DNA from 4 places in the Phytopseudomonas flavescens genome. Region 2 is predicted to be linked to each of the others. Evidence: predicted binding sites of a transcription regulator. Region 2 holds the regulator's gene; each other region holds the start of a gene.
What was found. The regulator sigma-54, encoded in region 2, starts transcription at its own class of promoters, with help from an activator protein. The targets are predictions, from matches to a motif close to ANTGGCATNNANNTTGCTNT.
Positions count from the first base shown of each region.

Region 1: the regulator sigma-54 is predicted to act here: its motif matches at 2,226-2,245, upstream of FHR27_RS15450 (circularly permuted type 2 ATP-grasp protein).
Region 3: the regulator sigma-54 is predicted to act here: its motif matches at 2,359-2,378, upstream of FHR27_RS21200 (ammonium transporter).
Region 4: the regulator sigma-54 is predicted to act here: its motif matches at 2,043-2,062, upstream of FHR27_RS12195 (flagellar basal body rod protein FlgF).

Region 1 covers NZ_JACBYV010000001.1:3,457,940-3,461,601, forward strand. The annotation lists gene FHR27_RS15450 (circularly permuted type 2 ATP-grasp protein) at 1-2,164, opposite strand, end outside; gene FHR27_RS15455 (transglutaminase family protein) at 2,398-3,662, opposite strand, start outside.
Region 2 covers NZ_JACBYV010000001.1:5,753,909-5,757,570, forward strand. The annotation lists gene ptsN (PTS IIA-like nitrogen regulatory protein PtsN) at 1-69, opposite strand, end outside; gene hpf (ribosome hibernation-promoting factor, HPF/YfiA family) at 85-393, opposite strand; gene FHR27_RS25645 (RNA polymerase factor sigma-54) at 474-1,982, opposite strand; gene lptB (LPS export ABC transporter ATP-binding protein) at 2,150-2,875, opposite strand; gene lptA (lipopolysaccharide transport periplasmic protein LptA) at 2,878-3,420, opposite strand; gene lptC (LPS export ABC transporter periplasmic protein LptC) at 3,407-3,662, opposite strand, start outside.
Region 3 covers NZ_JACBYV010000001.1:4,740,914-4,744,575, reverse strand. The annotation lists gene FHR27_RS27105 (methyl-accepting chemotaxis protein) at 1-383, shown strand, start outside; gene FHR27_RS21210 (ammonium transporter) at 564-1,934, shown strand; gene FHR27_RS21205 (hypothetical protein) at 1,983-2,162, shown strand; gene FHR27_RS21200 (ammonium transporter) at 2,511-3,662, shown strand, end outside.
Region 4 covers NZ_JACBYV010000001.1:2,734,831-2,738,492, reverse strand. The annotation lists gene flgD (flagellar hook assembly protein FlgD) at 1-389, shown strand, start outside; gene FHR27_RS12200 (flagellar hook protein FlgE) at 433-1,914, shown strand; gene FHR27_RS12195 (flagellar basal body rod protein FlgF) at 2,111-2,851, shown strand; gene flgG (flagellar basal-body rod protein FlgG) at 2,899-3,662, shown strand, end outside.

The DNA.
Region 1 (3,662 bases), 2.3 Mb from region 2:
CCGGAATCAGCTGTGCCGAGGCCATGTAGCGCGTGCGGTAGGTGATGCTGCTGTTACCCAGTTCCAGCAACCACTCGAGTGCCGACTGATCATCCGGCTTGCTGCTGCGCAGGAAGCCGCCGACGCTGTCACAGAGAAACTGCAGGCGTTCGATGCAGCGGCCGATCATCAGGAAACGCCAGCCATCGTCACGGGTCATGTCGTCCAGCGCAAAGCCGGAGAGCGCCGCCAGTGACATCAGCAGGCGATTGAGAAAATCCAGCAACTGGCCAAAATCGCCGCCACGGGCCTCCAGATTCTGCGCATCGCGTTGCAGCTCCACCAGCGCCTGCCAGTTGGCCTGGGAAAGCTTGCCGCGTACGCTGCCGGCGGTCCATTGCAGGCGTTGCAGATTGATGCGCAGGCTGGCTGGCCATTCGGCACCGAGCACCGCCTCCAGCAGCCGGGCATCCAGAGCGCCGTGCTCCTCATCGGGCAACAGGCCGAGGCTTTCGCCAAGATCCAGCGCCGCCTCCAGAGCCTGCGGGTCATCATCGTCATCGACGTAACGACCGAGCATGATGCGCAGCAGCCGCGCGCTGTCCTCACAGCGCTCGCTGTAGCGACCGAACCAGAACAGGTTTTCCACCACCCGTGACGGCAGATAGGGGTCGCTGCGCACCAGATCGGCTGCGCCCAGCGGGCGCATACCCTGCCACGGTTCACCGGGGCCGTGGCGCTCGCCGAGCACCCAGGTGTCCTTGCTGGCACCGCCACGCTGCATCGACACCACCTCGGCGTCGGCTTCTGCGGCCACGCGGGTCAAGCCGCCCGCCATCACCCGGTAGCCGTCGGCACTGGCCACGGCGAACACGCGCATGCCGATGGCGCGGGATTGCAGCTTGCCCTCCCCCTGCCAGACCGGCGCCTGGGACAGTTGCGCCAGCGCCTGAGCGACATAGGCATAAGGGCGCAGCCGCAGCCTTGCAGTCAGCTCGGCACGCTGCGCGGCATCCAGATCACGGCCGAATACCGGGGTGAAGCTCTGCGATGGGAAGCTCGGCCGGATAAGCAGCTCGGGGAGTTTTTCCAGGGCTTGCTCCAATACCGGTGGCTCGCCGCACCACCAACTGGCGATGCTCGGCAGCAGCAGCGGCTCACCCAGCAGCTTCTCGCTGATCGCCGGCAGAAAGCCTGGCAGCCCGGGCGCTTCCAGCACACCGCTACCGAGCGCGTTGGCGACCAGCACGCGGCCCTGACGCACCGCCTCCAACAGGCCGGGCACGCCCAGTGCGGAGTCGGTACGCAGTTCGAGGGGGTCGCAGAAATCGTCGTCGAGACGGCGCAGCACCGCATGTACGCGGCGCAACCCCGCCAGGGTCTTGAGGTACAGGGTGGCGTCGCGCACGGTCAGGTCGCTGCCTTCGACCAGCGGATAACCGAGCTGACGGGCCAGGTACAGGTGTTCGAAATAGCTCTCGTTGAATCGCCCGGGTGTCAGCACCACCACCAGCGGCGTCTCGCCATCGGCGGGCGCCTGACGCGCCAGGGTGTCCTGCAGGGTGCGGAAGAACCCCGCCAGGTACTGCACGCCCAGGTCCCGGTACAGCTCGGGGAAGGCGCGGGAAACGATTTGCCGGTTTTCCAGGGCGTAGCCCGCCCCGGAGGGCGCCTGGGTACGATCGGCCGTGACCCACCAGCGGCCATCGGGCGCCCGCGCCAGGTCCACGGCATACACATGCAGGAAGGTACCGCCTGGCGGCTGCAAGCCCTGGCAGGGCCAGAGAAAGTTCTCGTGGCCGAAGACCAGCTCCGGCGGCAGCAGGCCGTCGGCCAGTAGCTGCTGAGGGCCGTAAAGGTCGGCCAGTACCTTGTCGAGCAACGCCGCACGCTGGGCCACGCCGGCAGCGATGGTCTGCCACTCGGCCGCGGGAATCAGATTGGGCAGCAGGTCCAGTTCCCAGGGGCGATCCGCACCATCGGGATCGGCGTACACGTTGTAGGTAACGCCATTCTCCTGGATCTGTCGGGTCAGCATGGCCTGACGCTGCTGCAGCTGTGCCGGGCGGCTGCGCTGCAGTTGGGTCAGCAGCCTGCGCCAATGCGGGCGAACCTGCCCGCTGGCATCGAGCAGTTCATCGTAGGCCCCATCGTTGGACGGGTAATCGGCGAGCAGATCAGGCATCAATGTCTCGGTGATTCTTGGTGACGTCTTGTCGTTGGCTTAGCGTAGGCGTTGCACGGTGAAAGCATAACCTGCGCCAGTAAAACCCACTCAACATCGCGCGAGCTAGAGCACGGCAAGGGCTTGGCGCCCCCAAAAACAGGCCAGGAAGCGGAGTGTACTGGTGTACATGCGCACTCCTGAGCTGTTTTTAACGCCGCAGCGTCGGCGCGCAGCCGACGTTGCGCAGGTTCTCAGATGCGGCGCAGATCCAGGGTCGTTGGCAACTCCTGATTACTGCTTGGCGTCAGCGCAGCCCGTTTACCCGGGCTATGCCCAAGGCGGAAGAAGCGTGCCAGGCGCCGGCTTTCCGCCTCATAGGCGTTCACCGGCAGGCTGTCATAGTTTCGCCCACCGGGATGGGCGACATGATACTGGCATCCGCCGATGGAGCGGTTCATCCAGGTATCCACCAGGTCGAAAATCAGCGGCGCATGCACGCCGATGGTCGGCTGCAGACAGGCCGCGGGCTGCCAGGCACGGAAGCGCACCCCGGCGACGAACTCACCGACCTTGCCGGTCGCTCGCAGCGGGACCGGCACGCCATTGCAGGTCAACACGTAACGATCCGGGGTCAGGCCATTGACCTTGACCTGCATCCGCTCGAGGGACGAGTCGACATAACGCACCGTACCGCCCACCGCGCCCTCTTCGCCCAGCACATGCCAGGGCTCCAGCGCCTGACGCAGCTCCAGATCGATGCCCTTGACGTTGAAGTCGCCGGCCTTGGGGAAGCGAAACTCGAAATGCGGTGCGAACCAGTCGGCGCGCAGGCGGTAACCGAAGGTGGTCAGTTCCTGCAGCACATCGGCAAAATCCTGCTCGACGAAGTGCGACAGCAAGAAGCGGTCATGCAGTTCGGTACCCCAGCGCACCAGGCGTGCGGGCCGGTAAGGCTCCTTCCAGAACCGCGCGATCAGCGCCCGCAGCAACAACTGCTGGGCCAGGCTCATCTGCGCGTGCGGCGGCATTTCGAAGGCACGCAGCTCGAGCAGACCAAGACGCCCGGAGGCCGAATCCGGGGAATACAACTTGTCGATGCAGAACTCGGCACGGTGGGTATTGCCGGAGACATCGACCAGCAGATTGCGCAGCAGGCGGTCGACCAGCCACGGCGGGCACTCGCGACCGGGCTCGGGCATCTGTGCGAAGGCGATTTCCAGCTCGTAGAGGGCATCGTTGCGCGCCTCGTCGACCCGGGGCGCCTGGGAGGTCGGACCGATGAACAACCCGGAGAACAAATAGGACAACGACGGGTGATTGTGCCAGTAGCTGATCAGGCTGCGCAGCAGATCGGGGCGGCGCAGGAAGGGCGAATCCACAGGTGTGGCGCCACCGAGAACGAAGTGGTTGCCGCCGCCGGTACCGGTGTGGCGGCCATCGATCATGAACTTCTCGCTGCTCAGGCGGCACTGACGCGCCTGTTCATAGAGGAACTCGGTGCGTTCGACCAGCTCGT
Region 2 (3,662 bases):
CTTTTTACTGCCGCCCGGCACGTTCACGAGGGAACGGCCGGGGGTCAGGATATTTTCAAGTCGGATCATAGGAGAAGGACGAGGTCAGCGGGCCATTGCGCCCTGCTGGCGGTCGAGCTGTTTTTCCTTGTGCTTGATGAGTTGGCGGTCAAGTTTGTCGGTCAGTAGATCGATGGCGGCGTACATGTCTTCATGCTCGGCATTGGCCACCACTTCGCCTCCGGCGATGTGCAAGGTGGCTTCGACTTTCTGCTTGAGCTTCTCGACCTCCAGGATGACCTGCACATTGGTGATCTTGTCGAAGTGCCGCTCGAGACGTCCGAGCTTTTCCTCGATGTAGCTGCGTAGTGCGTCTGTCACATCCAGCTGGTGCCCACTGATGTTGACTTGCATACCGCTTCTCCTTGTTGCCGTGTGTGAGTGGCAGGCTATACACCTGCCGCAGGAACACTGGGGCTCTACTACAAGGCCGCTCACATCAGTCGTTTGCGTTCGCTCGAAGGCGCTATACCGAGCGATTCACGGTACTTGGCGACTGTGCGGCGCGCCACTTGAATGCCCTGTGCTTCCAGTAAACCAGCGATCTTGCTATCGCTCAATGGCTTTTTCGCATTTTCCGCGGCGACCAGTTTCTTGATGATCGCGCGGATCGCGGTGGACGAACATTCGCCGCCTTCGGAGGTGCTGACGTGGCTGGAGAAGAAGTATTTCAGCTCGTAAATGCCACGCGGTGTATGCATGTACTTCTGGGTGGTGACGCGTGAGATGGTCGATTCGTGCATGCCCACCGCTTCGGCGATGTCGTGCAGTACCAACGGCTTCATGGCTTCGTCGCCGTAGTCGAGGAAGCCGCGCTGGTGTTCGACGATCTGCGTCGCGACCTTCATCAGGGTTTCGTTGCGGCTCTGCAGGCTCTTGATGAACCAGCGTGCTTCCTGCAACTGATTGCGCATGAAGGTGTTGTCGGCGCTGGAGTCGGCGCGCTTCACGAAGCCTGCGTACTGCGCGTTGACGCGCAGGCGAGGCATGGCCTCCTGGTTGAGTTCCACCAGCCAGCGATCGTTGTGCTTGCGCACGATCACGTCAGGCACCACGTACTCGGGCTCGCTCGATTCGATCTGCGAACCGGGGCGCGGGTTGAGGCTCTGAATCAGCTCGATGACCGGGCGCAGCTCGTCTTCCTTGAGCTTCATGCGGCGCATCAGCTGGCTGTAGTCGCGGCTGCCGAGCAGGTCGAGGTAGTCACTGGTGAGGCGCTGGGCCTCGCTCAGCCAGGGGGTATTGGCCGGCAGTTGGCGCAGTTGCAGAAGCAGGCACTCGCGCAGGTCGCGGGCGGCGATGCCGGAAGGCTCGAACTGCTGGATGCGGTGCAGCACGGCTTCGACTTCATCGAGCTCGACATCGAGTTCGGGGTCGAAGGCGTCGGTGATTTCTTCGAGGGTTTCCTCGAGGTAGCCCTGACCATTGATGCAGTCGATCAGCGTCACTGCGATGAGGCGGTCCTTGTCGGACATAGGTGCCAGGTTGAGTTGCCAGAGCATGTGACTCTGCAGGCTCTCGCCGGCAGAGGTGCGAGTGGTGAAGTCCCACTCGTCGTCATCATTGCTTGGCAGGCTGCTGGCGCTGGTCTGATAGACGTCTTCCCAGGCCGTGTCGACCGGCAGTTCGCTGGGGATTCGCTCGCCCCATTCGCCTTCTTCCAGATTGTCGACGGTCTGGGTGTTTTCCTGGAAAGTTGGTTCCTGAAATTTCTCTTCCTGAGCGGCCGCCGTGGGTGCGCTTTCCGCGCCGTCGGCCATGGGGTCCGAATTGTCGAAGTCGTCGCCTTCTTCCTGACGCTCGAGCATCGGGTTCGACTCCAGTGCCTCCTGGATCTCCTGTTGCAGATCCAGCGTGGACAGTTGGAGCAGGCGAATGGCTTGTTGCAGCTGCGGTGTCATCGTCAGCTGCTGGCCCATTTTCAGGACTAGCGATGGTTTCATTGCAGACCTTATCTGGCGTCTGTGCGCGATCCACGACAGGGCGCCAAAGCGCCACTAGGAAGCAAATTATATGCCTGAATCCGAGTGCTTTGCCTAGAGCCCGTTACCATTTCATTACGACCCTGTCGTGGGTAGCGGGCGCTGGGCGTTCATCGGCGGGAAATTCGTTACAGGCGGAATTCGTGGCCCAGATAGACTTCCTTGACCACCTGGTTGGCCAGGATCGCAGCGGAATCGCCTTCGGCGATCAGTTGACCATCGCTGACGATGTAGGCGGTTTCGCAGATATCCAGGGTTTCGCGCACGTTGTGGTCGGTGATCAGCACGCCAATGCCTTTGGCCTTGAGGTGGTGAATGATTTGCTTGATGTCACCGACCGAGATCGGGTCGACGCCGGCGAAGGGCTCATCGAGAAGGATGAATTTCGGCGAGGTGGCGAGGGCGCGGGCGATTTCGACGCGGCGGCGTTCGCCACCCGAGAGGCTCATGCCCAGGTTGTCGCGGATGTGCGTGATGTGGAATTCCTGCAGCAGGCTTTCCAGCTCCTGCAGACGCTGCGCACGGTTGAGGTCCTTGCGCGTTTCCAGGATCGCCATGATGTTGTCGGAGACGCTCAGCTTGCGAAAGATCGAGGCTTCCTGAGGCAGGTAGCCGATACCGGCGCGAGCACGGCCATGCATGGGTTGGTGGCTGACGTCGAGATCGTCGATCAGCACGCGGCCCTGATCGGCCTGAACCAGGCCGACGATCATGTAGAAGCAGGTGGTTTTGCCGGCGCCGTTGGGGCCGAGCAGGCCGACGATCTGCCCGCTTTCGATGCTCAGGCTGACGTCGCGAACGACCTGGCGACCCTTGTAGCTTTTTGCCAGATGCTGGGCTTTCAGTGTTGCCATCGTTATTGGCCCTGCTCGGCGGCGGGTTTCTTCTGCGGCTGAATCACCATGTCGATGCGCGGGCGCGGGGTCGACACGTTGGTGCCCGTGGCGCGACCGGCATTGACGATCTGACGCTGGGTGTCATAGACGATCTTCTCGCCTTCGAAGGTGTTGCCTTCCTGAACCACCTTGGCCTGGTCGATCAGCACGATGCGTTCATTGGCCGCGAAGTATTGGATGGTCAGGCCGTAGGCCTTGACGATCTGCTTGTCGGCAGACGGCTTCTGCTCGTAGTAGGCCGGTTTGCCCACCGAGGTGAACACGTCGATATCGCCCTGTGCATTCTGGGTGATGGTGACGGTGTCGCCAGTGATTTTCAGGGTGCCCTGAGTGATGACGACATCGCCGCGGTACACCGCCACGCCTTGCTTGTCGTCCAGCTCAGCACTGTCGGCCTGCACGCGGATCGGTTGATCGCGGTCGCTCGGCAGAGCCCAGGCGCTTGCGCTTCCGAGCGTGGCGCCGAGGCTGAGAAGTAGGGGGAGGGTTTTAACGAACCTCATGCTGGCCTCTTACGTTGGACTGCAGGAGCATCCTGCCGTCATTCAAGTACGCTTTCATTCCTTGTGCCGTGGTCACCCCGTTGGCCGCGTCGATTCTAACGGCTTGCTGGGTCTGCGCATATTCCTTCTGTGGGAATACGGTCAGGCGGCTGGTGGTGAGTATAGTGGGGCGGCCTTTTTCGTCCGTGCGCTCCACGCGCACCTGATCGATCAATTCGACCTCTTCGCCATCCGGGCCTACC
Region 3 (3,662 bases), 1.0 Mb from region 2:
GCGAGGTGTGGTACCGCGAACGCGGCCGCTGCCTGCGCGATGCCCAGGGCCGCCTGCTGTATGTCACCGGCGCCGTACGCGAGATCAGCGACGAGAAGACCGCCGCCACGCTGCACCAGCGCGAACAAGCCAACATCCAGGCCACCTACACGCAGATCGCTCAGGTCGCCGGGGGGATTCGCAGCATTGCCGAGCAGACCAACCTGCTGGCCCTCAACGCCGCCATCGAAGCGGCACGGGCCGGCGATCAGGGTCGCGGCTTCGCCGTGGTCGCCGACGAAGTGCGCAATCTGGCGCGACGCACCCAGGAATCGGTGCAGCAGATTCAAGGCATGCTGCAGAAGGAGCGCTCGGGCGAACCAACTTCAGGCAACAAGCCATGAACATGAACTGAAAAAGTGCAGAAAAAGAGGCTAACGCCCGCGATAAGCCCAGCCATGGCCATTACTGATGGCACACTCATTGCTTTCTCAAAAAGAAATTTTGTTTATCAAAGATAAAGCTTTCGACTCGACCTGCCTGCGCACCACTTATTCCAATAAACCGCTTTCGAGGATTCAGTGATGGAAGAACAGAAGACCCCGCCTACGCTCGAAGAGCTGCAGGCCCTGATCGAAATGACCAACACCCTGAACATGGAGATGTTCTATTGGTGGTGTACCGCGTTGATGATCTGCATTCACGCAGGCTTTCTGTCTTACGAGATCGGCGCTTCGCGCCTGAAGAACGCCCTGGCGGCGGGCGTGAAGAACATCCTCGCGTTCGGCTTCATCGTGCCCAGCGTGTTCCTGCTCGGCTGGGCGGTCTACAACGCCTTCCCCGATGGCCTGGTACCGCGCATGGACGCCCTGATGGCCGGCATGCCGTGGAGCCAATCCATGGGCCCGAACATCCAGGACAACGCCACCGGTATTTTCTGGGGTGCATTCGCGCTGTTCGCCGCCACCACGGGTTCGATTCTTTCCGGGGCGATCATCGAGCGCGCGCGGATGAGCGCATTCATCATCATGACCATCGTGCTCGGCGGCTTTCTCTGGCTGCTGGCGGCGGCCTGGGGCTGGCACCCGGAAGGCTGGCTGACCGTCAAATGGGGCTACCATGACGTCGGCGCAGCGGGCGTGGTGCACATGATCGCCGGCTTCTTCGCCCTTGGCGTGCTGATCAACCTCGGTGCACGCATCGGCCGCTTCAACCCGGACGGCAGCGCCAACGCCATCGTCGGCCACAGCATGCCGATGAGCGTGGTCGGCCTGATGCTGATCATCGTCGGCTTCTTCGGCTTCCTCGGCGGCTGCATCATCTACAACTCGGGCGCTCAGTGGATCAACATCTACGGCCAGCCGACCAACCTCTCCGCCTTCTCCTTCAATACCCTGATGGGTTTCGCCGGCGGCCTGATCGGTGCCTACCTGACCACCCGCGAACCCTACTGGATGATGTCCGGTGGTCTGGTCGGCATCATCTCGGTGGCGCCCGGCCTGGACCTCTACCACCCCGGGCTGGCCTACCTCATCGGCATGGGCGTTTCCGCCCTGGCGCCGCTGGTCAACAACCTGCTGCTCAAGTTCAAGCTGGACGATGCCGTCGGCGCGTTCGCCGTGCACGGCTTCGGCGGTTTCGCCGGTCTGCTGATCAGCGGCATCTTCCTGGCCGGTTACCCGAACGTGAACGGCATGCCGGAGATCAGTTTCTTCGGCCAGCTCGGCGGCGCACTGGTGATGGCCGCGCTGGGCTTCTTCCCCGGCTACGGCATCTCCTACGCCCTCAACAAGGCCGGCATCCTGCGCGTGCCGGCGCATGCCGAGGAACGTGGCCTCGACCTGACCGAAGTGCCGGCCCAGGCCTATCCGGAGTGGAGCAGCATGTACGGGCAGAGCAGTACGGTGGGTGGCAACGCCGCACAGCCGCCACTGACCGCCGCCCCCGCCAAATGACCCCTGGCCGGCCGCAAGGGCGGCCGGCTCATCCCGAGGAGTATCGCCATGAGCATCACCACCTACGAAGGTGCCAGCGCTGTATTCACCTTCGCCGACAAACCCGCCATCCTGATCTTCATCAGCTTTCTGGTCGCCGCCGTCAGCCTCTACGCGCTGATCGCGACCATCATTCACGAGAAACACAGCTACGCACTGCCTGATGAAGAACTCGACAAGCTGAAATAACCCTTCGACCGGCGGCAACCGCCGCCGGTCATCCCTCGCAGCACGCCCTTGCTCTGCCCACTAAGTAGCAGCCCCACACCTTGCGCACCAGGACAATGCACGGCGCGCACCTCAGGTATTCCGCGGCCCTCAGCCAACATGTAACAAATTGTTTTGAGCTCAGTGGGTTAGCTGAAACAGCTCGGCGCGCAACGATTCTGGCAGGCCTATTGCTTTACCAGAGGGGAAGTTAATTGCCCCACAGGAATATATGTCGGTGCTTCTGCGCTGACCTTCCGCGGGGCAGCAGATCCGGTTCGCCACCGACAGCGGCCGGTTCAATCCCCCGTCGGTTGGAGGCAACAGGCAATGGTTCGGTGTTCACAGATAGGCCGCAGTATGTTGGTTTTTCCTCTGGTGCTCGCCAGCGCCGCCGCTCTCGCCGACGAGGCGGCAGCGCCGATCGACAGCGGCGACACGGCGTTCGTGGCGCTCTGCTCGCTGGTGGTACTGCTGATGACCCTCCCGGGCCTGGCGCTGTTCTATGGCGGTATGGCACGAACCAAGAACGTCCTCTCGGTTCTCATGCAGGTGTTCTGCACCGCATCGCTGATGTCGGTGCTGTTCGCGATCTACGGCTACAGCCTGACCTTCACCAACGGCGGCTCGCTGCACGCGGTGATCGGTGGCCTGGACAAGCTGTTCATGGCCGGCATCACCAAGGACTCGGTAGTCGGCACCATCCCGGAGTATCTGTACTTCCTGTTCATGCTGCTGTTCGCGGCCATTACCCCGGCGATCATCGTCGGCGGGTTCGCCGAGCGCATGAAGTTCGCCGCGGTGATGGTGTTCATGGCCGTGTGGCTGACCATCAACTACATCCCCATGGCACACATGGCCTGGGGCGGTGGCTGGGTGTTCGATCTCGGCGTGCAGGACTTCGCTGGCGGCAATGTGGTGCACCTCAACGTCGGTATCGCCGCACTGGTGGGTGCCTGGCTGCTGGGCCGCCGTCGCGGTTTCGGCACGCCGTCGCTGACGCCGCACAACATGACCATGACCCTTACCGGCGGCTCCTTGCTGTGGGTGGGCTGGCTGGGCTTCTGCGGCGGCTGCGCACTGGCCGCCAACGGCTACGCCATGCTGGTGATGGTCAACACCATGCTCGCCAGTTGCGCAGGCGCATTGGGCTGGATGATCGTGGAATGGCGACACCGTGGCCGGCCGAGCCTGTTCGGCGCGCTGTCCGGGGCCATTGCCGGCCTGGTGGCCGTCACCCCGGCCTGCGGCTTCGTAGGGCCGATGGGCGCCATCCTGCTGGGCTTCATCGCAGGCCCGGTGTGCGTCTGGTCGGTAGAAAAGCTCAAGCCGATGATCGGCCTGGACGATGCCTTCGACGTGTTCGGCGTGCATGGCGTCGCGGGCATCCTCGGCGGCCTGCTGACTCCCGTGTTCGCGCTTGCCGCCATTGGCGGCCAGGGCTTCATCGAAGGCCGCGGCCTGCTCGACCAGCTGCTGGTC
Region 4 (3,662 bases), 3.0 Mb from region 2:
GTCGCAAGGTGATCGTGCCGGTGGACAAGGCGGTGGTCGATACCAGTGAAAGCTTCAAGGCCAGTGCCGTGCTGCCAACCAGCAGCAGCAACGTGTACGTCAACGTTTATGACACTGCCGGTGCGGTGGTGAGCCGCATCAACCTGGGTGAGCAGCAGGCTGGCAACGTGAGCTTCATCTGGGACGGCAAGGATGCCAGCGGCAATGTGATGAAGCCGGGTACCTACAGGTTCGAGGCGCAGGCGACCTACGGCAACGAAACCAAGGGGCTCTACACCTTGCTGCCGGCCAACGTCGACAGCGTCACGCTGGGCGGCAACGAATTGATGCTCAATCTTGCAGGGGTCGGCAATGTGCCACTTTCGCAAGTGCAGGTCATTGGTCAGTAATTAACAGGCTATAACTGCCGGGCTTTCGGCAAGGAGATTTTTCATGTCGTTCAATATCGGTCTTAGCGGCCTGCGCGCTGCAACCAGTGACCTCAATGTGACCGGTAACAACATCGCCAACGCCGGTACTGCGGGCTTCAAGCAGTCGCGTGCCGAGTTCGCCGACCTGTATGCCTCGTCGATGCTCAGCAGTGGCTCCAACCCGATCGGTAGCGGTGTGCTGCTCAGCGATGTGTCCCAATTGTTCAGCCAGGGCAACATCAACTACACGCAGAACTCGCTGGATCTGGCCATTCAGGGCAACGGTTTTTTCCGCACCAGCAACAATGGCGATATCAGCTACACCCGTGCCGGTTACTTCGGTACTGATCGTGAAGGCTTCATCGTCAACAATTTCGGCCATAACCTGCAGGGTTATGGCGTGGATGCCAACGGTAATTTGCAGAACGGCATCATCGGCAACCTGAAGGTGGAAACGGCTAGCCAGGCGCCTAGGGCTACGTCCACCATTACTCAGCCGTTCAACCTGAACTCGACCGAGAGCGTCCCGGTGCTGCGCCAGAGCGCCTATGACGGCGCCTATCAAACCGCGTTCAACGGCTCTTTGTTGCCGGGTAACCCGAACCCGACGCCTGCCGAGATCGCGGCCGCCACTGCGGCTGCAACGCCTGCACAGCTTGCGGCTGCCAATGCGGCGGGGGCTGCGGCGGGTACCACTGCAGCCAACGCTTCGTTCAACCCGGCGGATCCGACCAGCTACAACCGTTCCACCTCGGTCAATATTTACGACGCCCAGGGCAATGCGCACTCCTTCACCCAGTACTTCGTGAAGACCGGAGCGAACAACTGGGACGTGAAGATTCTGGTGGACGGTCGTAATCCGCTGGATCCGACCAGTACTCAGGCGCTTTCGGCAGGGGTGAGCTTCGACTCGTCCGGCAAGCTGCAGACCATCGATCCGGCAAGGCTGAGCACAGGGTTGTCGATGAACCCTGATGGCACCCTCAGCATGAATGGCTGGGTGCCTGCGGCGCCGACCAATGCCGAGGGTACGACCTGGGCAGCAAACGGTTCCACGGCCAGCGGGGCGGTGAAGTTCGATTTCCGTGGGTCTTCGCAGTACAACAGTACGTTTGCGGTCGCCAAGGTCGAGCAGGACGGTTATAGCACCGGGGAGCTGTCGGGCCTGGAAATTGACGAGACCGGTGTTCTGTTCGCTCGCTATACCAATGGCCAGACCAAAGTTCAGGGCCAACTGGTGCTGGCCAACTTCGCCAACATGCAGGGGCTTACACCGGTTGGCAAAACGGCGTGGGTTCAATCGTCGGCATCTGGTGAGCCGGTCATCGGCACGCCAAAAAGCGGCACCCTGGGGTCGTTGCAGGCTGGGGCGCTGGAAGATTCCAACGTCGAGCTGTCGGATCAGCTGGTCAACCTGATCGTTGCCCAGCGCAACTATCAGGCCAACGCCAAAACCATCGAGACCGAGAGCGCCATCACGCAGACGATCATCAACCTGCGTTGATGCCCGCGTCAGGGAGTCGTTGCCGCTAGCGGCAACAACTCGCCAAGCGACAAATTACAGGCTCCCTCGGGAGCCTGTTTCGTTTATATAAATCCAATAAAATCATTAGGTTGCGATTTTTTGTGGTTGGTGGCACGTGAATTGCTTTTAAGCTCTTGTCAGAGTCGCGGGCGAGTTGCCCCACCTCGGAGGAAACATGGACAAGATGCTGTACGTCTCCATGACTGGTGCCCACAACAACACGTTGGCCCAGCGTGCCCACGCCAACAATCTGGCGAACATCTCCACGAGCGGTTTTCGCCGCGATTTCGAGCAGGCGCGCTCGATGCCGATTTTTGGAGAAACGCAGCCTAGCCGTGTGTTCGCCATGAGCGAGCGACCCGGTACCGATTTCACGCCTGGCTCCTTGCAGGAAACCGGTCGTGATCTGGATGTGGCGATTGGTGGCAAGGGCTGGTTGGCCGTGCAGTCGCCCGATGGCACCGAAGCCTATGTGCGTACTGCGAGCCTCAACGTGGATGCCATGGGCATGCTGCGCACCGGTAATGGCATGCCGGTGATGGGCAATGCCGGGCCGATCGCCGTGCCGCCCGAGCAGAAGATCGAGATTGGCCAGGACGGCACCATCAGCATCCGTGCCTTGGGCGAGGCGCCCAATGTGTTGGCCGAGGTCGACAGGTTGCGGCTGGTGAACCCGGACCTCAAGCAGATGCAGAAGGGCAGCGACGGCATGATCCGTTTCAACGGCCCGCAGCCACCGGAAGCCGACGCCACCGTGCAGATTACTTCGGGCTTTCTCGAGTCCAGCAACGTCAATGCCGTCGAGGAAATGACCTCGATTCTGGCGCTGTCCCGGCAGTTCGAGCTGTCGGTAAAGATGATGCGTACCGCAGAAGACAATGACACCGCCATGGCGCGTGTCTTGCAAATGACCTGATAACCAAACGCGCGGCGCCATGAATCCGGCGCCCGAGGAGAAACGCTATGCTTCCGGCACTTTGGGTCAGCAAGACCGGCCTGTCCGCTCAGGACATGAACCTGACGACCATTTCCAACAACCTGGCCAACGTGTCCACCACGGGCTTCAAGCGCGATCGCGCCGAGTTCGAGGACCTGCTGTACCAGATCCGTCGCCAGCCTGGCGGTCAGTCCAGCCAGGACAGCCAGCTGCCTTCCGGCCTGCAGCTCGGTACCGGTGTGCGTATCAATGGCACGCAGAAGATCTTCACTGCCGGTAGCCTGCAGACCACCGAGCAGCCGATGGACATGGCGATCAACGGCCGCGGCTTCTTTCAGGTACTGATGCCCGATGGCACGGTGTCCTACACCCGTGACGGCAGCTTTCACCTGAACTCCGATGGCCAGGTGGTGACGTCTCAGGGTTTCGCGCTGGAGCCGGCCATCGTGCTGCCACCGGAAGTGCGTACCTTCACCGTGGGTGAGGACGGCACCGCGTCGGTGACCACCACCGGCAACCCGCAGCCGCAGATCGTCGGCAACATCCAGATCACCGACTTCATCAACCCGGCGGGTCTGGAAGCGATCGGCAACAACCTGTTCCTGGAGACCGCCTCCAGCGGTGCGCCGCAGGTCGGCACGCCCGGCCTCAACGGCTTGGGTACGACCCTGCAGAACACCCTGGAAAACTCCAACGTCAGCGTGGTCGAGGAGATGGTCAACATGATCACCACTCAGCGCGCCTACGAGATGAACTCCAAGGTCATCTCCACCGCTGACCAGATGCTGTC